Regions from separate parts of the Sporomusa rhizae genome, predicted to be linked through region 1. Evidence: riboswitches for the same ligand, from Rfam matches in the RefSeq annotation. Region 1 holds a riboswitch; the other holds the start of a gene.
The links. Region 1 has a riboswitch for thiamine pyrophosphate ahead of thiC (phosphomethylpyrimidine synthase ThiC). Riboswitches for the same ligand answer to the same signal wherever they lie in the genome.

Region 1 (4,220 bases):
CCGTATCCAAGTAGAACACACCATCACCGAAATGATTACAGGCATTGACATTGTGCAAGCCCAGCTGCATATAGCCGACGGGACGCCGCTCTCTGATGAGAGTATCGGCATTCCTTCACAAGATTCTATTCGTTGCAACGGTCACGCCATTCAGTGCCGGGTAACCACGGAAGACCCTGCCAACCAATTTACACCCGATACCGGCAAAATAACGGCGTATCGCAGCGGCGGCGGGTTTGGCGTACGGCTTGATGCCGGCAATGCCTATACAAACTCTGTTATTACTCCTTACTACGATTCACTGCTGGTAAAAGTTTCGACCTGGGGACTAACCCATAAAAGCGCTATCGCCAAAATGAAGCGTTGTCTAAACGAATTCCGTATCCGGGGTATTAAATCAAATATTCTTTTTCTCAATAATGTAGTCAACCATCCTGATTTCTTAAGCGGTAACTACTTCACAACATTTATTGATACAACACCGGAACTATTTATATTTACTCCCCCCCAAGACCGTGGTACTAAATTGTTAAAATATATAGCTGATACTACGGTTAACGGGTATGAAGACTTTACAAAGCGACTAAAACCCAGCTTCCCACCTGTCCGTTTTCCAAGCATGCCGGAATCGCCCCTGCTGCCAAGCGGCACCAAGCAGATTCTTGACAGTCAAGGACCGGATGGCTTAGTAGGCTGGATAAAACAGCAAAGAGAAGTGCTCTTAACAGACACCACTTTACGTGATGCGCATCAGTCGCTATTGGCAACAAGGATGCGAACCCAGGATATGATTAACGTTATCTCCCCTACTGCCCACAAACTGCCTAATTTGTTTTCTCTTGAAATGTGGGGCGGTGCTACTTTTGACGTTGCCTACCGGTTTTTAAAAGAAGACCCTTGGAGACGCTTAGAAGCCCTTAGGGCACAAGCTCCGAATATTTTATTTCAAATGCTTTTGCGCGGCGCTAATGCTGTTGGCTACACAAGCTATCCGGATAATGTAATCCGTGCCTTTGTTGAGCAAGCCGCAGCAAGCGGCATTGACGTTTTTCGTATTTTTGACAGCTTAAACTGGCTGTCAGGAATGACTGTTTCTATTGATGCAGTTCGTAACTCCGGTAAAATTGCCGAAGTCTCCTTATGCTATTCCGGGGATATCTTAGATTCTTCCCGATCCAAGTATGATTTAAAATATTATATTAATTTAGCAAAAGAAATCGAAAAAGCAGGCGCCCACATTTTGGCGATTAAAGACATGGCTGGACTGCTCAAACCGGAAGCAGCCTACCGGCTTGTATCTTCCTTAAAGGAAGCGGTAGATCTGCCTATCCATCTGCATATGCATGATACCAGCGGCAACGGAATTTATGCTTGTGCCCGCGCTATTGAAGCCGGTGTAGATATTGTTGATACCGCAATCTCCTCCTTGGCCGGCGCGTCGTCCCAACCTAGCAGCAATAGTCTTTACTATGCTTTACAAGGGCATCCCCGGCAGCCAAAGCTAGATATTCGTAGTATGAACGAACTATCACACTACTGGGAAGATATTCGTGCCTATTATAAAGACTTTGAAGGCAGCCTGGCTTACCCCAATCCGGAAATATACCAACATGAAATGCCTGGCGGTCAATACAGCAACCTTAAGCAGCAAGCGAAATCGTTAGGGCTGGAAAGTCAATGGGATCGAGTATCAGACATGTACAGAAAAGTCAATGACATGTTTGGTGATATTATAAAAGTAACCCCTTCCTCAAAAGTCGTTGGCGACATGGCTTTGTTCATGGTAGAAAACAACCTCGAAGAAGAAGATATTTACCGTCTCGGAACCAGCTTAGATTTTCCAAATTCGGTAGTTGAATTTTTCTCCGGACAAATCGGTCAGCCATACCAAGGATTTCCGCAAGAACTCCAGCGTATAATCCTGAAGGGAAGACAACCGCTGACAACACGCCCGGGTGAACTCCTGGAAGCGGCTAACTTTGACGAAATTCAGGAAACTCTTGCTAATAACCTACCCCGTCCGGTAACACAATGTGATGTGCTTGCCTATACATTGTACCCCAAAGTATTTTTAGACTGGGTTGACTTCTTTGCCACTTACGGTGATGTATCCATTTTAGATACGCCAACCTTCTTTTATGGCTTAAATTCTAAGGAAGAAATTAGAGTAGATATTGAAGAAGGAAAAATGCTAGTAATCAAATTAATCTCTGTTGAAGAACCACTTCCTGATGGAACAAGAATTGTCAACTTTGAGCTTAACGGTCTGCCACGTGAAATTGTCGTTAAAGATAAGAGCATTAAGACTACCAGTAGTGCAAGGAAAAAAGCAGATAAAGATAATCCTGGCCATCTTGGCGCGACCATGACAGGAAAAATTGTAAAAATCATGGTAGAAGGAGGAGTTCACGTTAAGAAGGGCGAATACTTACTCGTTACCGAAGCTATGAAAATGGAAACAACCATTCAGGCTCCCTTTGATGGCATTGTGGAAGAAATCTATGTGAAGCCTCAGGATGCTGTTGAAACCGGTGACTTACTGCTGGAACTCGTGAAGATATCCAAACCTAATTAAATATGGCAAGCATAGTTATAGCTGGGGGTGCCTTGTTGGCTGAGAGGAATTATTCCAACCCTTATAACCTGATGTGGTTAGTACCACCGTAGGAAAGCTTTCTTAACGCTTTCAACTAACCCCTTTGTCTATAGCTAAAAGCCTACAGAGAAAGGGGTTTTTAATTATGTATACTACTCAAATGGATGCCGCAAAAAAAGGTATTATGACTGAACAAATGCGTATCGTAGCTCAGGAGGAAAAAATAGACCCTGAATTACTACGCGAATTAGTCGCCAGCGGCCGGATTGCCATTCCCGCCAACAAACATCATACCAGCCTCCATCCTATGGGAGTCGGCGAAAAACTTCGCACCAAAGTAAATGTCAACTTAGGAGTATCCAAAGATTGCTACGACATTGATCTGGAATTAGAAAAAGTAAAAAAATCCATTGAATTGAAAGCTGACGCAATCATGGACCTAAGCTGCTATGGTAAAACCCGTGATTTCCGCCGCAAACTGATCGATATGTCACCGATAATGATTGGTACTGTTCCTATGTACGATGCTGTTGGAATGCTTGACAAAGATCTGAAAGATATCACCGTAGATGAGTTTTTCTCGGTTGTCGAACGCCATGCCGAAGACGGTGTTGACTTCATGACCATCCACTGCGGCATGAACCTCAAAACTGCCGAACGAATTAAAAATAACAAACGCCTTACCAATATTGTTTCCCGCGGTGGCTCCCTCCTGTTTGCCTGGATGGAACTTAATAAAAAGGAAAACCCCTTCTACGAGTACTATGACCGTCTTTTAGATATCTGCGAAAAGTATGATGTAACCATAAGCTTAGGTGATGCCTGTCGCCCTGGTTCAATTCATGACTCCACCGATGCGGCGCAAATTGAAGAATTGATAACTCTCGGCGAATTAACCAAACGCGCCTGGGCACGAAATGTTCAAATAATGATTGAAGGTCCAGGCCATGTGGCACTTAACGAAATTGTGGCAAATATGCAGCTCGAAAAGCGTCTGTGCCATGGCGCACCTTTCTATGTATTGGGACCACTGGTTACTGACATTGCGCCAGGCTATGACCATATCACCAGCGCCATTGGTGGTGCCATAGCCGCTTCAAATGGTGCCGATTTTCTCTGCTATGTAACACCGGCTGAACACCTCCGGCTGCCGAATCTTGAGGATATGAAAGAAGGCATTATCGCCAGCCGTATAGCTGCCCATGCTGCCGATATCGCCAAGGGAATCCCCGGTGCACGCGATTGGGATAATCAAATGAGCGCGGCCCGCGCTGAAGTAGATTTCCCTAAAATGATCGAATTAGCCATTGATCCGGAAAAAGCCCGCAGATACAGAGAAGAATCCAAACCAGAGTGTGAAGATACTTGTACCATGTGCGGCAAAATGTGCCCAATGAAGAATATTAAAAAGGTTCTTAACGGCGACGATTTAAGTATTCTCTAAATCCCCATTTAGTCTACAAACAAAACAAAGTGGTAGTGTATGTCCGCTAAGCATACACTACCACTTTGTTTTACACACACGACTATCTCGTTCCTACCACCAATAATGCGGATATTGCCGCTTGGCAGCCAAATTATTCACTATTATCCCGACAATTACCAGAATGCATATACCTATGCT
Region 2 (4,220 bases), 2.0 Mb from region 1:
GGGTATTGGTAATGCGGGCCAACCTGTGGGGATTGCCAATCTTTATATTCATGGAGGATTTTTCGCTGGCGGTTGGGAAGGATTCCTGTTTGCACTATGCCTGGTAACGGCTTCTTACCAGGGGGTTGAACTTGTCGGCATAACTGCTGGTGAGGCAGAAGATCCTAAAAACACCTTGCGTAGAGCGATAAAAAATATTATCTGGCGTATTTTAATTTTCTATGTCGGAGCTATATTTGTTATTGTAGCTATTTATCCTTGGAACCAGATCGGCACGATCGGCAGTCCTTTTGTGTTGACGTTCGCAAAAATCGGGATTACTTCGGCAGCCGGTATCATTAACTTTGTAGTTCTTACTGCCGCAATGTCCGGTTGCAATAGCGGTATATACAGCGCCGGGAGAATGCTTTATACGTTAGCAGAAAACGGGCAGGCGCCAAAATTTTTCGGAAAAGTTTCAAGTGGTGGCGTTCCCAGCAATAGTATTAAAATCACCATCGCTTGCTTAGTAATCGGAGTCTTTTTCAATTATATCTACCCGAATTCAAAACTATTTATTTATATTTACAGCGCCAGCATTCTGCCTGGCATGATTCCGTGGTTTGTACTATGCATTAGTCAAATTAAATTTAGAAGGAAATGGGAAAAGGAAATGGATTCGCATCCATTTAAATCATCGCTATTTCCGATTAGCAACTATATAACAATTATCTTTTTATTCTTAGTCTTAATCGGAATGTGGTTTAATAGTGACACGCGAGTATCATTAATTGTTGGCATAGTTTTTTGTGCGATTATCACAATATTCTATTATGCGCTTGGTATTGGAAAAAGAAACGAAACAGCTGGATAAATGAAGTCAGGCAGTGTTCAAGTAAGAGAAAATCCGCATGATGTATGCACGCGGATTTTTTTGTTTTATTTATAATTATCGCTGACTAACGGTTGACGCCTAATCGTCATTTCAATTCGCTCAATAGGCAAAACTCGCATTAAAACAAGGCAAATAATGCATTCTACACCTAGATAGCTGGCGTTAAACAGGAATGAATACAGATACGGTGAAACCCCTTGTGGTGCATAGCTGGCAAAAAACACGATACCGGAAATGAAATGAAACAAAAACCGACCAATAATACCGACGACTGTTCCCACCAGATATCGGCCTTTAAAATATCCCGCCAAGCCTAAAGCCATAAAGGGCAACGGATAATCAAACAACACCTGTACCGGGTGCAAGATAAAGGGGTCTTGGATCAAATTAATCATGCCATACAAAAAACCGGTGAGATATCCGGTTTCTGCGCCATAAAAAAATGCTATAAGAAGTATAGGAATCATACTGCCCAGAGTTACACTGCCACCTTGCGGCATATGGTATAGTTTAAATGCATGCAGAATAGCGGCCAGAGCAAGTGCTAGACCGATATGAGCCATCATTCTTGCGCTGAAATTAACCTTCTTCATTCGCATCAATGCCACGACTAATAAAATAACACCCGCCAGAATCAGTATCGTAGTCGGACTTGCTGCAATCGTTGCTATGTTGTCGACAAAGGTACCCTTCATATCTTTACCCTCCAATAATAAAAAATTTAAGCCGCAACCAATTGTAGGTTTGCGGCTTTCTCTATTATTCAAGTCGCTTCCCTACGCTGGCATTATCCAGATCAGGTTAAGGGTTAATGAAATAATACTCATCTCTCAGCCCGTAGGCACCCCTAGCACATATGTCATTTTATTCCACTATAACACTATTTTATGCACAGGACAAGTAATTTATAAATGTTTATACTGCAAATAGACTCCCAGTAAACCTTTACCCAGTGAAACAAATACTTCCTGGCAGTTGACTAACGGCTGATTGCTAATTGCGTAGGGCAGGGTGCGCTTAAGTTCTGCGTTTTGTAACGGCCAGCGCACGCCGGCAATAGTAACACCTAAACAGCGGTTTGATAGGGAAATCAGGGATATGACGTCAGGCATTACTTCTGTTTTTATTTTTACATTATCCTGACCTGATAAAAAAAACAAGACTTCAGATTCATCGGCGGCAATACTTTTGATGCCAAGCTCTTCATAACCGGCTAGTGATTGTATGTTGCCAAAAGCATGGTCAAACCGTCCTCCCCATATCCCGGTGATAATTGCGGTAGTCGTACCATATATTTCTTTCGCTCTAAGCAAAGCAAGCTGGAGATCAGTATAATCCTTATCTTCCGGATAAATCTCAACCGGTACACCCAGACTTCTCCCCCATGCCCAGGCTTCAGGATTGGCACTGTCACCATCACCAATAATTCTGTCCGGCGTTATACCGGTTTGCCGGCAAATATGGATACCACTGTCGATACACCATATAGGCAGGCCTGCTGCCAGCGTCGAAAACCATCTATTTTCCGGCGGCCTGCCGCCGGCTGTCATCAGCAGCGTTGTTTTTGGGAATGATTTTTTAAACGTAAGCTCAGTTTGTGGTAGTTTTAAACTTTGTATCATCGATTACACCTGTCCAAATTCCAGTATTTCAAGATGCTTATTTCACCTTTATTGCTTTATTATCCTTCTTTATTCCGATGTATTCGGAGTTGGTAAATTGTATCGCATTTAAAATCACATCCATAGCATGAGGATGATCGCTTACGAAATGAAGCACCTGAGATCCATATATATTTGGTTCTCAGGTGCTTTATTGTGAGGCAATGAGTAATGGCCTTCTGCCTTGGTTAACAGTTAAAAATCCGGCGGAGTTACGGCAAAGATTACGTCGGCATTGGAGCTGTTGTCATTTTTCCACATATGACGTGAGCCGGGGGGGATTTTTACACTATCACCTTTTTCGAGTGTTTCCATGGAGTCCTCAAGATAAAGTGTAACAGTACCAGACAATACGTAGGCAATTTCCTCTCCTGTATGGGATAAAGGAATCTCCGAGGATTGGGCATGAGGAGGGATAGTCATTAAAACCATTTCAATTGCTCCGCTTAGATCTGGGGAAAGCAGTGTATATTCCCAATTACTATGCGGAAATATGATTTTTTTGCGATTGTTGGCACGGGTAATTAATTTATCAACATTTGCAGGTTCAGTAAAAAGACTAAAAAGGGGTATATCCAAAGAAACTGCAATCATACGAAGCGTATTAAGTGATGGATTTGCAAGTCCGCGTTCAATTTGGCTTAACAATGAAGGCGTAACATTTATCCTTTCAGCCAATTGACGTAGGCTAAGGTTTTTACTAGTTCTTGCAGCAGCAATTCTTTGTCCAAGTTCGACACTGTCGTCGGTATTTTGCATGTAAGTATATTCTCCTAACAAGATTTTATTGTGTTCAATACAATTTAATATTATCAAAACTTGTATTATTTAACAACCATGTATAGCGAGTTTTCTTTATTAAATTAGTATGGTGACTTATATAGGTTGATTATTAACCAAAATGCTATTTTTGTCTTTTAAAATCTAGTATAAAGATGAATTTTAAAATATTACAAATAAAGAAAAATTTTATTTTTTATACTATTGCAAATAGTAGGGACATGATGTATATTAAATGTGATTAAACAATTCAATCACATTTAACTAATGTAAAATATAATTAAATATGGTTGAAAGTTTTATGGAAAGACATTGATAGTTGATGACCGCAATATCTGATTTACTTAAACTGAATCATCGGAGGGCTATATGAAAAATTCTACTGTTTTGGAGAAAAAAATCGAAGAATGGAAAGCGGAGTTCCCACTTATCGAGGATTTGATGAGTACCCGCGAGGTATTTTGGGTGAATCCGCTTTATGGAAATAAACAAGAAGAATCTCTTCATTCTATTACGGAAAAAGATATTCAAGATGCCGAAGCAAGACTTGCTAGATTTGCACCATTTATTATGAAGGCTTTTCCGGAAACTGAACAGAGTAATGGCATCATTGAATCTCCTCTTGCGTTCATTCCGAACATGCAGCAAAAACTTAGTGAATTATGCGGCTTAAACATTCCAGGAAAATTATGCGCAAAATTTGATAGTCATCTTCCAATTTCCGGCTCAATAAAAGCGAGGGGAGGCGTGTATGAAGTACTCTATTTGGCAGAAGCCATTGCAACGAAACATACTAACTTATCGTGGACAGATGATTATTCAATATTAAAAAATGATGATTTTCGAAACCTGTTTCAAGAATACACAATTGTTGTTGGCTCTACGGGAAATTTAGGTTTGAGCAT

Region 2: linked by a shared signal. The riboswitch ahead of thiT (energy-coupled thiamine transporter ThiT) and the one ahead of thiC (phosphomethylpyrimidine synthase ThiC) in region 1 are both predicted to bind thiamine pyrophosphate.

The regions. Positions count from the first base shown of each region.
Region 1 is NZ_CP156925.1:1,916,064-1,920,283, reverse strand. Features, by position in the region: gene SRRS_RS08585 (pyruvate carboxylase) at 1-2,575, shown strand, start outside; TPP riboswitch at 2,589-2,687, shown strand; gene thiC (phosphomethylpyrimidine synthase ThiC) at 2,739-4,040, shown strand; gene SRRS_RS08575 (HPP family protein) at 4,134-4,220, opposite strand, start outside.
Region 2 is NZ_CP156925.1:3,941,510-3,945,729, reverse strand. Features, by position in the region: gene SRRS_RS18700 (amino acid permease) at 1-853, shown strand, start outside; gene thiT (energy-coupled thiamine transporter ThiT) at 919-1,569, opposite strand; TPP riboswitch at 1,631-1,733, opposite strand; gene SRRS_RS18690 (thiamine diphosphokinase) at 1,780-2,496, opposite strand; gene SRRS_RS18685 (helix-turn-helix domain-containing protein) at 2,731-3,294, opposite strand; gene SRRS_RS18680 (D-serine ammonia-lyase) at 3,685-4,220, shown strand, end outside.